3 regions of the Mesorhizobium sp. CA6 genome follow, and region 2 is predicted to be linked to each of the others. Evidence: predicted binding sites of a transcription regulator. Region 2 holds the regulator's gene; each other region holds the start of a gene.
What was found. Region 2 encodes LexA, which represses DNA repair genes until DNA is damaged. Its sites were predicted from a motif close to TGTTCNNNNTGTGTTCNG; they were not measured.

Region 1 (3,275 bases), on a different contig from region 2:
TGCAGTCGCTGGTGCGGCGCATGGACGAGGAAATCTATGGCGGCGTCATCAGCGAGACGCACGCGCCCAGCCGGCGGGCCAACCCGGTGTCCGACCAGATCAGCCTTTTGAATACCGCGTTCGCGCGCGGCTGAAACCGCGTTTGCAAAAAACGATAGCGGTAGCGGCATATCCTTGATCGGGCCGTGGTTTGGCGAGTCGTGGCTTTGGCTGCAAGTTCAACGCTTGCGACTCCGGCCGCTCGTCGAAACTGCGGCAGCCATCGCCGTATTGGAGGCTGTGCCGGCCTTCCCGACAAAGATCACACTTGCCTTGAAGCGATAGGCCCCTAGTTGGAGCCGTTCGCCGCAGCCGGGTCGACCCGAGCCGGTTCTGCAAGAAAACCACCGTCACTGTGACCAAAGCAGATTGCGAGGCTTGATCCCGTGCATTCGCCATTGGACCGCATCCCGGTATCGATCATTATCCCCAACTACAATTACGAACAGTTTCTAGGACGCGCCATCGACAGCGCGTTGGAGCAGGACCACCGAAATGTCGAGGTCGTGGTCGTCGACGACGCATCGACGGATGCATCGGTGGCCGTGATCGAATCCTACGGCGACAAAATACGTCCGTGCCTCAGGCGCAGGAATGGCGGACATGCGGCTGCGTTCAATACCGGGTTCGAGGCGAGCACCGGGCAGATCGTCCTTTTCCTCGACGCCGACGACTATCTCTATCCGAACGCCGTCTCCGAGGTTCTGGACGAGTGGGATGCGGATGTCGCCCAAGCGCAATTCAGATTGCATCTCGTTGATGAGGACCAGCATATCAAGGATGTCTTTCCACCGCCGGAACAGCCGTTCGATTCAGGCGACGTCGTGCCGGAATTGCTGCGCAAGGGGCGGTACAGGACGACGGTGACAAGCGGGCTGGCGTTCGACCGCGAGGCGCTGGAAACGATAATGCCGATGCCTGAAAGCGATTTCCGGCAAGGCGCCGACGGCTATCTCGCGACGCTGGCGCCGCTGCACGGAGAGGTGAAATCCATCGATACCTGCCTTGGCGCCTACCGCATCCACGGCGCCAATCATTCGATCTTTGCCGAAAAGCTTGCCGAGCGGGCGCGTTGGCGCGTGCAGCATGATTTCCGGCGCCTCGAAGCCTTGTCCGGCCGGGCGGCCGAGATCGGCTTGACCGTGCCGCCCGATGCCGGCCTTCGCGATCCGGTGCATCTGGAAGAACGGCTGGCTTCGCTCTGCGTCGACGAGCCCCAGCATCCGGTCGCCACCGACTCCCGGCTGGGACTGGCAAAAGCGGGCGCCGCCGCCAGCCTGGAAATGGATGCATCCTGGCGGCGGCGGGCAGCTCTGGCGGCCTGGTTCCTTTGCATCGGAATCCTGCCGCGGCGCATGGGCAATGCAGTCCTGGCGTGGAAGCTGGTCGCATCGTCCAGGCCGGCATTTCTCACGCGACTGTCGAAAACCATCCGCCGCGTGACGAATTAGGGATCTCGCTGTTTTACGGAAACGGCGCATAGCCGAGATTGCAATTGTTTCCGGTTTGTTCACATTTTGCTGACATCGCTTGCCGCCACGGCTAGACTTGGCGCATGGGGGAAGCGATTCGCATCATCGGCATCGATCCGGGCCTGAGGCGCACCGGTTGGGGTATTATCGACAGCGTGGGCAATTCGCTGCGCTTCATCGCATCCGGCACGGTGCGGTCCGACGAGAAGGAGTCGCTGGCGACAAGACTCTGCCAGCTGCATGACGGCTTGGCCGAGGTGCTGCACCAGGCCATGCCGCACGAGGCTGCGGTCGAGCAGACTTTCGTCAACAAGGATGCCACGGCGACGCTGAAGCTCGGCCAGGCGCGCGGCATCGCCATGCTGGTGCCGGCGCGCGCCGGGCTGGTGGTGGCCGAATATGCCCCCAATGCGGTCAAGAAGGCGGTTATTGGCGTCGGTCACGGCGAGAAGAAGCAGATCCACATGATGGTGAAGGTGCTGATGCCGAAGGCTGTCTTCGACACCGACGACGCCGCCGACGCTCTGGCCATCGCCATCTGCCATGCGCATCACCGCCCGAGCACAGCCTACCGCATGGCCGCGCTGGCGTGAGGGGACAATCATGATCGGCAAGCTGAAAGGCACGTTGGACGAGATCGACGAAGATAGCTGCGTCATCGACGTGCATGGCGTCGGCTACGTCGTCCATTGCTCGGTGCGGACGCTGGCCGCGCTGCCCTCGCTCGGCGAGGCGGTGGTGCTGTTCATCGAGACCTATGTGCGCGAGGACATGATCCGCCTCTATGGCTTCCAGACCGGGCTGGAGCGCGAGTGGTTCCGCCTTCTGATGAACAATGTGCAGGGCGTCGGCGCCAAGGTGGCGCTGGCCATCCTATCGACGCTGGCGCCGGCCGACCTCGCGAACGCGATCGCGCTGCGCGACATTGCCATGGTTTCCCGCGCGCCCGGCGTCGGCAAGAAAGTGGCGGAACGCATCGTCACCGAACTGCGCACCAAGGCGCCAGCCTATGCGGGCGCGGCCAGCGGTACGATCGGGCTCAAGCAGGAGCTTGGCGAAGGCGTCGCGGCCGCACCGATCACCGATGCGGTCTCGGCGCTCGTCAATCTCGGCTATTCGCGCGACATCGCGGCGAACGCGGTTGCCGCGGCGCTGAAATCGGCCGGCGAGGGCGCGGATGCGTCCAAGCTCATCCGCTTCGGCCTGAAGGAACTGGCGCGGTGAAGCGACGCTTGTCCCGCCATTGGTCCTATGCAAGGAAGGCGGCATGACCCTTTCGCCCCGCCTCATTGCTCCCGACAAGCGCGGCGAGGATGCCGACCAGACGCTGCGGCCGCAGTCGCTCGATGAGTTCGTCGGCCAGGCGGCGGTGCGCGCCAACCTCAAGGTCTTCGTCGATGCCGCCAAGAGCCGCGGCGAGGCGCTCGACCATGTGCTGTTCGTCGGGCCGCCGGGACTCGGCAAAACGACGCTGGCGCAGATCATGGCGCGCGAGCTTGGGGTCAATTTCCGCTCGACCTCGGGTCCGGTCATCGCCAAGGCCGGCGATCTCGCCGCGCTGCTCACCAATCTCGAGGAGCGCGACGTCCTTTTCATCGACGAGATCCATCGCCTCAATCCGGCGGTCGAGGAAATCCTCTATCCGGCGATGGAGGATTTCCAGCTCGATCTGATCATCGGCGAGGGACCGGCGGCGCGCTCGGTCAAGATCGACCTTGCCCGTTTCACGCTGGTCGCGGCGACGACGAGGCTCGGGCTCTTGAC
Region 2 (3,275 bases):
TCCTGGTCTCGCCGCATGAAGTGGTCGGCCCGAGCTTCCAGATGTCCTTCGCCGCCACCGCCGCCCTGGTCGGCGCCTATGCCGGCTTTGCCGACTATCGCGCCGGCAAAACGACCGCGCCGCCGGCAAAGCGTTCGTTTCTCGGGTTCTTATCGCGAAAACTGGCGATTGGAGCGGGTGGCGCCGCCGTGACGTCGCTCATCGCGGGCAGCGCAACATTGTTGTTTGCCATCTGGCACTTCCAGCGGGTGTCGCCGCTCAGCCTGCTGGCCAATCTGGCGGTCATGCCGATCGTCTCATTGGTCGTCATGCCGTTCGCCGTGCTGAGCGCGCTGGCCATGCCCTTCGGCTTAGACGGTCCCTTCCTCTTTGTCATGGGCAAAGGCCTGACGGCGATGATCGCCATTTCGGCATGGATTTCCGAGCGCTCACCGGTCGACGCCGTGGGGCTGATCTCGATCCAGTCGGTGCTGCTGGCGACGGTCGCGCTGGTCATCGCGACCATGGCTACCACTTGGCTGAGGCTTGCCGCCGTACCTTTCGCGCTCGCTGCGCTGCTGGCCATTCCGCACGTCCGCACACCGGACGTGCTTATCTCGGAGGATGCGCATCTGGTGGCGATGCCGATCGGCGGCGGCGAGCTTGCCGTCAATCGCGAACGCTCCAACGAGTTCACCACCGACAACTGGAAACGGGCGCTGAAAGCCGAGGAGATCGTGCCGCCAGAAAGGTTCGCCAAAGATACGCTGGACATTGCCGATCCCGCCGACCTGCCGCCCGGCTCGCCCTTCTATTGCAGCGGCGATCTCTGCATCGGTCGGCATCCTTCCGGCGCGATCGTCGCGCTCGCCGAGACCCGCGACACCGCCCGGCCGGCCTGCGGCTTCGCCGACCTCATCGTCATCAACGACGCCACGGCCTATAACCCGTGCCGCGATCCGCGTGTGCTCGTCGTCACCAAGCGGCAGCTGGCGCGCGACGGCAGCGCCGCCGTTTTCTTCGATCCGCAATCGGCAACCGCGCGGCCAACCGTCCGCTACGCGGTCGTAGAACCATACCGACCCTGGCACGAGCAGCGGAAATACACGCGCGAGGCGAGGGGACTGGCGCCCTATAAGCAGCCGGAAAAACCAGCCGCCGCACCGGCCCAATAGATTGTCGTTCGGGCGAAGAAGGCCGGGCAGTTCTGCTCAGTAGCGGCGGATAAGTCCGACGAGCTTGCCCTGAACCTTGACCCGATCCGGTCCGAAGATCCGGGTCTCATAGGCCGGGTTGGCGGCCTCGAGCGCGATCGAGGCACCCTTGCGGCGGAAACGCTTAAGCGTCGCCTCCTCATCGTCGACCAGCGCCACCACGATCTCACCCGGGCTTGCCGTGTTCGCATTGCGGATGATGACGGTGTCGCCGTCGAAGATGCCGGCCTCGATCATCGAGTCGCCCTTGACCTCCAACGCGTAATGCTCGCCGCCCATGATCATGTCCGGCGGCACCGAGATCGAATGCGTCTGGTGCTGGATGGCGTCAATCGGCACGCCGGCGGCGATGCGGCCCATCACCGGAATGGATACGGCCGCCGCGGCCTCGTCGTCATTGCTTGGCGTCGGGGTGCGTGATGGAGTCGTCGGCTTGATCTGGCGACTGAGATTGCCTTGGCCGCCCTGGATGACGCTCGGCGAAAACTTCTTCGCGGCATTCAGGCCAGGCGCGATCGAGTCGGGCAGGCGCAGCACTTCCAGCGCGCGCGCCCGATTCGGCAGCCGGCGAATGAAGCCGCGTTCTTCCAGCGCCGTGATCAGCCGGTGGATGCCGGACTTGGAGGCAAGGTCGAGCGCCTCCTTCATCTCATCGAATGATGGAGGAATCCCGCTCTCCTTCAGGCGTTCATGGATGAACATCAGGAGTTCATGTTGTTTGCGCGTCAGCATCGGCGGCCCCCACGGGTTCTGAAACCAGAATCAGAAAAACAAACCCAGAACAAACACTATCTGTTCCAGTTGTGTTCCGCAACCGTTTAAAGTTTAGTGAATTTGTTAAGGCTGCCGAAACAATGTCGCATCCGGTGACGGCCGGCTGCCCCTCCTGGGGCAGCGGCATTGATTCCGCTCGATTTTGGAGTTCCCCTTAAGCTGAAATACAACCCGACACGATCACGAAGCCGTGGTTGGGATCACGTCGGCTCGTACCGTAAGCGCGTGGCACCGTGAACGAAACGAACCCAAAATGCCAACCTTGGCGAAGTTCCGATCCGCAGTCTTCGCCGTCTATGGACCAGCTAACATAGGACCAAAGGTTCTTGCCCTGTCGCCGAGGGTGGTGAGACAACCCCCTTGGCCAGATCGAAATGGAGGCGGCAGCACAATGAGGGGAATTCCTGATCTCGCCGAAGTCGAGGCGATGGATGCCGCGGATCCGCTGCGCGCGACGCGCGATCGCTTCGTCTTGCCGGAAGGCGTCCTATATCTCGACGGCAATTCGCTGGGCGCTGCTTCGATCGACGCCTTCAGCGAGATCGAGACTGCCACGAGGCAGGAATGGGCGCGGGATCTCATCCGCGCCTGGAACACCGCCGGCTGGTTCGATATGCCCATCGAGCTAGGTGACCAGCTAGGACGGCTGATCGGCGCGAAACCCGGCCAGACGGTCGTTTGCGACACGACTTCGATCAATATCTACAAGGTCCTGCATGCGGCACTTGCAATGCGGCCCGAGCGTTCGGTGATTGTTGCCGAGGGCGACAGCTTTCCGACCGACCTCTACATGGCGGAAGGGGTCGCATCGACGCGGTCCGGCACGGTGCTGCGGCTCGAATGCGCAGATGCCCCGACGATTGAGGAACTGGTTGACGATCGCGTCGCGGTCATCCTGGTCAACCACGTCAACTACAAATCCGGCCGGCTGCGCGACATGGCGGCGCTCACCCGCAAGGCTCATGAAGCCGGTGCGCTGATCGTCTGGGACCTCTGCCACACGGCGGGTGCGCTGCCGGTGGATCTCGACGGCTCGAATGCCGATTTCGCCATCGGCTGCACCTACAAGTATCTCAATGGCGGGCCGGGCTCGCCAGCCTTCATCTACGCCGCGAACCGCCATCACCGCGACATTCGCCAGCCGCTCAGCGGCTGGTGGGGCCATGCCCGGCCTTTCGCGTTCGAGCAGGGCTACGCTGCGGGCACGGGCATCCGGCGGTTCCTGTGCGGAACGCAGCCGGTGCTGTCGATGCGCGCGCTGAAAGGGGCGCTGGATCTCTGGAACGATGTCGACATGAGGGCCGTGCG
Region 3 (3,275 bases), on a different contig from region 2:
GTCGGTGCGAAGCTGCCGCCGCTCGACATTGAGGCCGAGCCGCTTGGCGGCAATCTCGAAGCGCCGACCGATCTGCCAGGCATAGGGACCGGCGCCCTTCATGCGCTTGCCCCATTCGGAATCGTAATCCTTGCCGTCGCGCATCGAGCGGATAAGCGACATCACATGCCGGTAGCGGTCGGGATAATGACGCAACAGCCAGTCCTTGAAGATCGGCGCCACTTCGAGCGGCAGGCGCAGGATGACGTAGCCGGCCTCCCGCGCGCCGGCGGCTCTAGCCGAATCGAGGATGCGCTCCATCTCCGGATCGGTAAGCCCCGGAATAATCGGTGCCACCATGACCGATGCCGGGATGCCGGCGTCCGAAAGCTGCCTGATCGCCTCCAGCCGCTTCGTCGGCGTCGAGGCGCGTGGCTCCATCGTTCTCGCCAGCATGCGGTCGAGCGTCGTCACCGACAGCGCCACCTTGGCAAGGCCGCGCTCGGCCATGCGCGACAGGATGTCGATGTCGCGTGTCACCAGCGCCGACTTGGTGACGATGCCGACCGGATGGCCGCGCGCTTCCAGCACTTCCAGGATCTCGCGCATGATGCGGTATTGCTTCTCGATCGGCTGGTAGGGATCGGTGTTGGTGCCGATAGCGATCGTGCGCGGCTGGTAGCCCGATTTTGACAATTCCCTGTCCAGCATGCGTGCGGCATCCGGCTTGGCGAACAGCTTCGATTCGAAATCGAGCCCCGGCGACAGGCCCATGAAGGCATGCGTCGGCCTGGCGAAGCAGTAGACGCAGCCATGCTCGCAGCCGCGATAGGGGTTGATCGAACGGTCGAAGGAGATGTCAGGCGACTCGTTGCGCGTGATGATGGTGCGCGGCTTTTCGACCTGCACTTCCGTCTTGAACGGCGGCAGTTCCTCCAGCGAGTTCCAGCCGTCGTCGAACACATGCCGGCTGACCGGCTCGAACCGGCCGGACGGATTGATCCCGGCCGAGCGGCCGCGATTGCGATCGGGCCGCACGCGCAAGCCGCTCTGCTCGATCATCGCATTTGCCATTTCGGCTCTTCCTGCTCCGAAGGCGGCAATGTCGGCTCGCACGATCTGTTCCATTTTCGCCCTCTCCCAGGGACTGTCGGCAGGCTGTCGAATCGCTCTGTTCATGAAACTATTCCTATTTTGCCGAAGAGAACAAAGCAAGAACTTTTTCGCTTGAAGCGCGCAACTGGCGCATCGCCGCACTTTCCGCTATTCGGCTAAAATGCTCAGCGTCCTTATCGAAACCCGCAACGACGAAGAGGGGCTTGCCCGTACGCTCGCCTCGCTGGTCGGCGGCGCGGTCGAAGGCGTCGTGCGCGACGTGATCGTCTGCGATCAAGGCTCGACCGATCAGACGCACCGGGTGGCCGAGCATGCCGGCTGCCACTATGCGACCGGCGGGATCGGCGTCGGTATCGGCCAAGCCAAGGGCGACTGGCTGCTCCTGCTCGAGCCAGGGGCGCGGCTCGCCGAGGGCTGGATCGACGAAGTCGTGGCGCACACGGCGAAACAGACCATGCCGGCGCGCTTTTCACGCGCCCGCGCCAACCGTGCGCCTTTCCTGGCCAGGGTGTTCTCGAGCAATCGTGCGCTGGCCGAGGGGCTTGTCATCAGCAAGCGTCAGGCCTCGGCTCTGGCAAAGAGCGCGCGCAACGCCGAAGCCCTGGCGCGCGGTCTGGCGACCAGAAGGCTGAACGCCGAAATCTGGATCGCGCCGCCGAAATGATGCCCCGCCGTGCCGGCCGGGCGCTTTAACTGAGCTTTACGAGGTTGGCTTGCCGCCGCGCCTGAGATGCTCGTCCAGCCGCGGCATGATCTCGACGAAGTTGCAGGGCATGTGCCGATAGTCGAGCTGCGCCTTGATGATGCCATCCCAGGCGTCCTTGCAGGCGCCGGGCGAGCCCGGCAGCACGAAGACGAAGGTGGCGTTGACGACGCCCCCGGTCGCCCGGCTCTGGATCGTTGAAGTGCCGATCTTGTCGTAGGAGATGCGGTGAAAGACTTCCGAAAAGCCGTCCATGCGCTTTTCGAAGATCGGCTCCAGCGCCTCCGGCGTCACGTCGCGGCCGGTGAAGCCGGTGCCGCCGGTGGTGATGACGACATCGATGTTTTCGTCCTTCGACCAGCCGAGCACCTTGTCGCGGATCTTTTCGCGGTCGTCGGTGACAATATCGCGCGCGGCAAGGCTGTGGCCGGCTTCCGCGATGCGGTCGGCCAGCGTCTGTCCGGATTTGTCGTCGGCGAGGCCGCGCGTGTCGGAGACGGTAAGCACGGCGATGCGCACCGGAATGAAGGGCCGGCTTTCGTCAAGCTTCGCCATCGCTCACCTCCATACTGCGCGTCGCGGCAACGAACCAGTCGGGGTGGCGGGCGCGGATCTCGATCGCCGCGCGCTTTGCGACATTGCCGGTCTCGAACAGGCCGAAACATGTGGCGCCCGAGCCGGACATGCGCGCGAACGCGGCGTCGGCACGCTTGAGCGCCTTGAGCGCCTCGCCGATCGCCGGCTGGACCGAACGGGCGGCAGGCTCGAGATCGTTGCGCGTCGTCTCCAGCCAGTTGCGGATCGTGTGGAAATCGAGGCGCTTAGGCAGTGGCGGCAGCGCCTCGTTATCGCGGCTGGAGAGCGCCTTGAACACGTCCGGCGTCGAGACCGCGATGCCCGGATTGACCAGCACCAGCCCAAGCGCAGGAAAGGCGGATAGCGGCGAGACTTCATCGCCGATACCGCGTGCGATCAGCGGCTTTGATTCGAGGCACATCGGCAGGTCGGCACCGAGCGAAAGCCCGATCCGGGCTAGCGAATTGTCGTCGATATCGAGCTTCCAGAGCCGCGCCAGGCCATTAAGCGCGGCCGCCGCGTCGCTCGAGCCGCCGCCGACTCCGGAGGCGATGGGCAGGTTCTTCTCCAGCCGGATGGCGACCGGCGATCCCTGTTGCATGCCGGCTTCCCGGCGCAAGGCATCGCGCGCCTTCACCACCAGATTGTCGCCGTCGAGCGGCAGCCCGGCGGCATAACGGCCGGATACCGAGAATTCATCCTGCTCGGCCCGCTCGATCTCGAGCCGGTCGCCGAAGCGGGTGAAGACGGCAAGGCTGTCGATGAGATGGTAGCCGTCGGCGCGCTGTCCGATGACATGCAGCGCCAGGTTGATCTTGGCAGGCGCAAGCCACGTCCGGACCTCTGTGCCGGGCTCCAGGATGTCGGCTGCTGGCGAGATGGGATCAGTCCTTGGCGAGAC

Region 1: a site for LexA is predicted at 1,536-1,553, ahead of ruvC (crossover junction endodeoxyribonuclease RuvC). Genes of this name have one in related genera too.
Region 3: a site for LexA is predicted at 1,182-1,199, ahead of LB526_RS27980 (PA0069 family radical SAM protein). Genes of this name have one in related genera too.

Annotation. Positions count from the first base shown of each region.
Region 1 is NZ_JAIUHI010000007.1:144,805-148,079, reverse strand. It holds gene LB526_RS12760 (DUF1465 family protein) at 1-134, shown strand, start outside; gene LB526_RS12755 (glycosyltransferase family 2 protein) at 426-1,490, shown strand; gene ruvC (crossover junction endodeoxyribonuclease RuvC) at 1,595-2,104, shown strand; gene ruvA (Holliday junction branch migration protein RuvA) at 2,115-2,735, shown strand; gene ruvB (Holliday junction branch migration DNA helicase RuvB) at 2,779-3,275, shown strand, end outside.
Region 2 is NZ_JAIUHI010000012.1:144,797-148,071, reverse strand. It holds gene LB526_RS19400 (ComEC/Rec2 family competence protein) at 1-1,154, shown strand, start outside; gene lexA (transcriptional repressor LexA) at 1,191-1,925, opposite strand; gene kynU (kynureninase) at 2,359-3,275, shown strand, end outside.
Region 3 is NZ_JAIUHI010000027.1:51,339-54,613, forward strand. It holds gene LB526_RS27980 (PA0069 family radical SAM protein) at 1-1,107, opposite strand, end outside; gene LB526_RS27985 (glycosyltransferase) at 1,256-1,759, shown strand; gene moaB (molybdenum cofactor biosynthesis protein B) at 1,796-2,353, opposite strand; gene LB526_RS27995 (4-(cytidine 5'-diphospho)-2-C-methyl-D-erythritol kinase) at 2,340-3,233, opposite strand; gene LB526_RS28000 (NfeD family protein) at 3,259-3,275, opposite strand, start outside.